Linked DNA regions of Hymenobacter swuensis DY53. The protein of the gene in region 1 interacts with the protein of each later gene in a pairwise test. Links are inferred from orthologs where the notes say so. Each region holds a gene or a part of one and is shown in the gene's direction. Other genes may lie near its edges.

Region 1 (3,225 bases):
CCTGCTCCGCCGGGGCTTTCCGCTGCACGTGGTGGGCTGGGCCGGGTACGATGCCCGCCGGCCGCTGTGGCAGGATACCGTGCGCCAGCTCCGCCGTCGGCTGCAACCCGAGGGGCCCGGGGCCCGCGTTGATTTCTGCCTGCCCATCAGCCGCCTCCGGGCCGGGTTAGTGTTGAGCCTGGCCATAGGGCCAGCCGAGGAGGCCGTGAGCGGCGACGCGGCCTGGCTGCCCCTGACAGCTGAGCACCTGAGCCGCTCGTTCATTCTCACCGATTCCCTGAGTCAGCCGCTAATGCGCCGTTACGTACACGCCCGGGAAGTATTCGGCGTGAATGCCTACGGCCCTGATCAGCGACTGACAGCCTACCGCTACCCATTGAGCTCGGTGCCGGCCGCGCCGCCCATGGCTGCCGCCGGGGCCCTGGGCCCCCAGCCCCGCCGCCTCAGTGCCCAGGATTCCGCGCAGTTCCGGGCCGATGAACTGCTCCGGCTGCCGGCTGGGCTTTACTTGTTGCGGGTGGGTGGCAGCCCAGTGCGCGCGGGCTTGCTGGTGGAGGAAAACCGCTTTCCGGAGCTAATTACGGCCGATGAGCTGATTGCCCCGCTTACCTACCTGACCACGTCCCAGGAACGCAAACAGCTGTTCGACGCCCTTGAGCCTAAAAAGGCTGTGGACCAGTTCTGGCTGAAGGTAGCGGGCAATAACCAGCCCATTGCCCGCCAGCTTATCCGCACCTACTACGGGCGGGTGGCCGAGGCCAGCCAACTTTTTTCAGCCCATAAGGCCGGCTGGCTGACCGACCGAGGCCTGCTGTATCTGGTGCTGGGGCCACCGGAAAGCGTATATCGGGCCAATGAGGAGGAACGGTGGGTGTACCGCTCCTATACTGAGCGCAGCGGCACCTTCCTCTTCCGCCCCAAACCCAGTACCTTTACCCCCGACAACTATGAACTGGTGCGCCGCCCCGAGTACGAACAACTTTGGTATGCCGCCGTGGAGCAATGGAGAAAAGGACGAACCGCCCAGCCCGGCCGCTAACTGAGCGCCGCCAATTTTTTGATTCCGAAAACCGCCCCGTGCCCAACCGCCGTCCCGCTCCCCGCGACGGGGAAGGCCGCGCCGAAGGCGGACGTTTCGAGGGAAGCCGGGCCGAAGGAGGCCGCTTAGAAGGCAACCGGCCGGAAGGCAACCGCTTCGAGGGCAGCCGTTCGGAAGGAAACCGCCCGGAAGGGAACCGCACCGATAAAAGCCAGTACCACCGCCCGCCCCAGGACCGCAGCATCGACATGATTTTCGGGCTGCGCCCTATTCTGGAGGCCCTGAACGCGGGCCGTACACTGGACAAAATTTTCCTACTGCGCGGCACCAAAAACTCCATGACCCAGGACATTACCGCCCTGGCCAAAGCCGCCGACGTGCCCGTGTCGATGGTGCCCGTGGAGAAGCTCGACAACATCACCCGCAAAAACCACCAGGGGGCCGTGGCCTTCGTGTCGCCCATCGACTACATGCCGCTGGACAGCATTCTGGCCGGGCTGTACGAGGAAGGGAAAACCCCGCTCCTGCTGGTGCTGGACCGCGTGACGGACGTGCGCAACTTCGGCTCCATTGCCCGTAACGCAGAGTGCCTGGGCGTGCACGCCATTGTGGTGCCCAGCCGCGGGGCCGCCCAAATCAATGGTGACGCGCTGAAAACCTCCGCCGGAGCCCTTAACCTGATTCCGGTGTGCCGCGAGGCTAACCTGAAGGAAACTCTCACGTTCCTGCGCGAGTCGGGCGTGCAGATTGTGGCCTGTACCGAAAAATCGGACGCCAGCCTGGAAGCCGAAGCGGTAGACCTTACCGGTCCGCTGGCTATCCTTATGGGCTCCGAGGAAGACGGCATCAGCCCCGAGTACCTGCGCCTCGCCAACCACAAGCTCCGCATCCCGATGGCCGGCCAGATTAGCTCCCTCAACGTGAGCGTGGCCAGCGGCATTATGCTCTATGAAGTGCTGCGCCAGCGCCTCGTGAAAAAGTAGGGCTGTGGAGACGAAGGCACAAGACTGGAACGGAATTGTTGCCTACTATCAACGCCATGCTGCAAATGGCATGGGTGACGAAATGTTGCTTCTAGTGCAGCATATTATTTCTTCGGGCGCTTCCTACCGTTTATTCGCTTTTACCTCAATTGCTGTTTTGAAGGTTAGCATCTACGAAATGATGCACAACAACCACGAAACCTTACACATTCACTTTGACCGCGAGAAGATAGTCTTTCAGTTCAGGTATTACGCCACAGGGAATTCATATGATCAACCTGAATTTTGTCGTCAATACTCTGCCGACTTAGGGATGGAAAAATTTGATCAATTTATCCACTGGATACGATGGTAGACTCAGAAAAAAAGCGCCTGCATGCCAGCAGGCGCTTTTTTTTGGTCTGTCACAGTAAAGGCTAATTATACCCCACGCCTTTCTTCGATCTTACGTCGGCCACAAATTCTTTCACGCGCTGTTCTTCGGTGCGCTTGCAGATGAGCAGCACGTTGTCGTATTCGGCCACGATGTAACCCTCCAGGCCCTGTACTACCACGAGGCGCTCAGAGGGCGTTTTGATGACGCACTCCTTGGTATCATAGAGCAGGGCGTTGCCGTCCACCACGTTTTCGTCGGCGTCGTGCTGGCCCATGCGGTGTAGGGAGTCCCAAGTGCCCAGGTCGCTCCACCCGAAATCGGCAGGCAGCACGTATACATTATCGGCCTTTTCCATCACTCCGTAGTCGATGCTAATGTTGCGGCACTGGCTGTAGGCGCGGGTGATGAACGTGGTTTCCTGATCCGTGCCCAGCTGATCGGCTCCCTCATCGAATACCTCTGCAATGTCGCTCAGGTAATGGTGGAAGGCCTTGATGATGGCATCAGCGCGCCATACAAACAGGCCGGAATTCCAGAGGAAGTCGCCGCTGGAGAGGAACATGCGAGCTAGCTCCAGATTAGGCTTTTCGGTAAAGGTTTTGACTTTGCGCAGCCCAGTTGGGAACGTTCCATCTTCATGGCCCGGCATCGTCTGTACGTCTTGGGGCTTCACGGCATCATCCAGAAACTGAATGTAGCCGTAGCCAGTATCGGGGCGGGAGGGCTGAATACCGAGCGTGATGAGCACATCGTGGGTGCGGGCCCCGTCCAGGGCCGTGCGGATGGCGGCGCGGAAGTTCTCCTCGTGCATCACGGCGTGGTCGGCA
Region 2 (3,143 bases), 1.7 Mb from region 1 along the record:
CAGCACGTCCAGCTTGGCCGTGAGGTAGATAGCCCCCATCGGTACCATCGAATCTACGGGCAGACCGTCGGCTTTCATGGCTTGCAGGCCCTGGTGCAACGCGTCGAGGCTGTGCTGCACCTTTTCTTTGAACGCACCCAGAAAGTCATCTACGGCAGCGGTTTGGGGGAGGTAGGTAGCAGTGGCAACCTGCTCGGCCTTGGGAGCCCACGCGCCTACGTGGCCCAGGATTGCCTTCATCTTGTCAATTACCGGAGCCGGTCCGAAGGCGTAGCCTACGCGCACTCCCGTAGCAGCCAGACACTTGGAAATACCGTCGATATAAACGGTGTACTCGCGCAGTTCGGGGCGCAGGTTCACCGGGTCGTAGTGCTCGGTATTGCCGAAAGTCAGTAACCAGTAAATCTGGTCGTAGAGTATATATAAGGGCTTTTCGCCGGGGGCGCGCCGCTTGTTCTCTGCCAGTACTAGGTCGCAGATGGCTTCCAGATCCTCGCGGCTGAACACGGTGCCGGTAGGGTTGAGCGGGGAGCACAGGGCCAGCAGCGTGGCCCCGGCCAGGTGCGGTGCCAGCTCGGCAGCCGTGGGCATGAAGTTGTTTTCGGGGCGGGTGGGCACCATTACGGCCTCGGCCGAGGAGAGGTGGCAGTAGTGGTTGTTGTTCCAACTGGGTACCGGAAATACCACTTTGTCACCGGGGTCTACCAGGGCCAGATAGGTGGCGTAGATGAGCGGCCGAGAGCCGCCCGCCACCAGAAAATCGTTGGGTGAGTAGCTCAGGCCCAGGCGCGACTCCGTAAAAGCCGCCGCCGCTTCGCGCAGGGCAGCCATACCGTTGGCGGGCGGGTAGTTGGTGTGCCCGGCCTGGTAGGCATGGGTAATTTCAGCCTGCAGCTCCGTGGGAATGGGGAAAATAGACGGGTCGAAGTCGCCAATGGTGAGGTTACAGATCTGCTCCCCCTTGCGGATCATGTCGTTGACTTCGTTGCCGATTTTGATGATTTCGGAGCCAATCAGGCTGCCGGCCATTCGCGAAACTTGCATGGTTGGTGTTGGTTTGGGTCGGCCAAATATAGAGGACAGCAGTTGCCGGGCCCGGTCTGGCGGGTAAAAACCTGCGAAAAAACCGGCTGCAACCAGATGATGGTGGAGATGCCGGGCCGCCGGGCCGGCATCGGCAGGCTAGCCCAACCCACCAAGGACAATGCAGAATAGGTAGACGAAAGAAAGCCACTGATTTCGCGGCAGAATAACCAAATTTGCAGGCTCAAGTTATTCAGGCGTACATATGCGGCCTCTCCGGATGATGAATCAGACCATCGAAATTCCTTCCCTCGACGCGTTGCCGGCTGTGGCCGGGCAGGTGCGCGCCGCGGTACAGGGCCACCCCATCATTTGCTTTGAAGGCGAGATGGGGGCGGGCAAAACCACCTTTATTAAAGCCCTATGCCGTAGCCTGGGCGTGCAGGAAGAGGTCAGCAGCCCCACGTTTTCCCTGATCAACGAATACCGCACGGCCCAGAACGAACCCATCTACCACTTCGATTTCTACCGCCTTAACACCCCACAGGAGGCCGAAGACATCGGGGCGCTAGAGTACTTTGATTCTGGCTATCTTTGCCTGATTGAGTGGCCGAGCCGCATTGAGGCCCTACTGCCCCCTGACCGACTGCTCATTACCCTCTCCGTCACCGGACCATCTGCGAGGGAATTAAGAATTAAAAATTAAAAATGGTCAGCTCTGCTTGCTGCAAAATTGACTGTGTGCTCAATTTTTAATTCATAATTCATAATTTTTAATTCAAGAAAATGCCCGACGCAGTGCCCCCCGGATTTGAGTCGCTGGCTACCAGCCGCGCCTATTTCACCCAGGAATCTATGCTGGCCGTGGAAACCCGGAAGCGGAAGCTGTTCATTGGGCTACCCCGGGAAACCTCCCTGCAGGAAAACCGCATCTGCCTTACGCCCGAGGCGGTGAAGCACCTGGTGGAAGCAGGCCACGAAATTCTGCTGGAAAGCGGGGCCGGGGAACCCAGCAAGTACTCCGACCACGAGTACTCCGAGGCCGGGGCCACCGTGGCCTACTCCCAGAAAGAGGTATTTGAGGCGGACATCATCCTGAAAGTGGCCCCCGTCACGTACGATGAGATGGAGTACCTGCGGGCTGGCCAGACGTTGATTTCGGCCCTGCAGTTTGGTTCGCTCACGGCCGAGTACATCACGGCTCTGCTGCGCAAAAAGGTAAACGCCATCAGCTTCGAGTTAATCAAGGACCCCAGCGGTACCCGGCCGGTAGTGCGGGCCATGTCGGAAATTGCGGGCTCCACCGTGATGCTCATTGCCGCCGAGTACCTGGCACGTTCCAACGAAGGCAAAGGCATTATTCTGGGCGGCATTACGGGCGTGCCGCCTTCGCAGGTGGTAATTCTGGGGGCCGGCACGGTAGCTGAATACGCTGCCCGCGCTGCCTCCGGGCTGGGGGCCGAGGTGAAGGTATTCGATAACCACCTCTACAAGCTGCGCCGCCTCAAGCAGAACCTGGGCCAGCCCCAACTCTATACCAGCACCCTCGATACCTTCGCGTTGAACCAGCAAATTCGGCGCGCCGACGTAGTTATTGGGGCCCTGAACGCCGAAGAAGGCCGGATTCCGTTCATGGTGTCGGAAGATGCTATTTCCATGATGGCTCCTGGCTCGGTGGTCATTGATGTGAGCATTGACCAGGGCGGCTGCTTTGCCACCAGCGAAATGACCAGTCATAGCAAACCCGTCTTCCGCAAATACGACGTGATTCACTACTGTGTACCCAACATTGCCTCCCGGGTACCACGCACGGCCACCAACGCGCTAAGCAACATTTTCACGCCTATTCTGCAGGAAATCAGCCAGCACGGCGGTATCAACGAGGTGCTATTTACCAACGAGCATTTCCGCTCCGGCGTGTACGTGTACAAAGGCTCTCTTACCAACGCCAGCATTGCCCGCCGCTTCAACATGCGCTATAAGGAACTGGCCCTGATGATTGCTGTACGTAACTAAATCACGGATTTAGCCGGATGTTGAGGATTACACGGATTTTAGGATTGTGTTGGCAGGTCAGGTCTGTCAGGTTGAGCGGAGTACGTCTGCAGCTTCAGAAAACC

What was found.
Region 2: the proteins of rlmB (region 1) and tsaE interact in binary tests that used the Escherichia coli proteins (3 or more experiments, as listed by UniProt). The link is inferred for Hymenobacter swuensis DY53 from one-to-one orthologs.

Annotation. Positions count from the first base shown.
Region 1 is NZ_CP007145.1:3,854,474-3,857,698, forward strand. The notes cover bases 144-3,049. They hold rlmB (23S rRNA (guanosine(2251)-2'-O)-methyltransferase RlmB), read left to right. Parts: upstream 144-1,077; coding sequence 1,078-2,022; downstream 2,023-3,049. Other genes in these bases: HSW_RS23075 (GWxTD domain-containing protein), read left to right, coding at 144-1,039; HSW_RS24600 (hypothetical protein), read left to right, coding at 2,027-2,377; HSW_RS17885 (mannose-1-phosphate guanylyltransferase), read right to left, coding at 2,439-3,049. Also shown: more of HSW_RS23075, read left to right, coding at 1-143; more of HSW_RS17885, read right to left, coding at 3,050-3,225. UniProt on the Escherichia coli protein: Specifically methylates the ribose of guanosine 2251 in 23S rRNA.
Region 2 is NZ_CP007145.1:2,189,662-2,192,804, forward strand. The notes cover bases 185-3,008. They hold tsaE (tRNA (adenosine(37)-N6)-threonylcarbamoyltransferase complex ATPase subunit type 1 TsaE), read left to right. Parts: upstream 185-1,288; coding sequence 1,289-1,729; downstream 1,730-3,008. Other genes in these bases: HSW_RS10625 (pyridoxal phosphate-dependent aminotransferase), read right to left, coding at 185-1,044; HSW_RS10635 (alanine dehydrogenase), read left to right, coding at 1,810-3,008. Also shown: more of HSW_RS10625, read right to left, coding at 1-184; more of HSW_RS10635, read left to right, coding at 3,009-3,039. UniProt on the Escherichia coli protein: Required for the formation of a threonylcarbamoyl group on adenosine at position 37 (t(6)A37) in tRNAs that read codons beginning with adenine.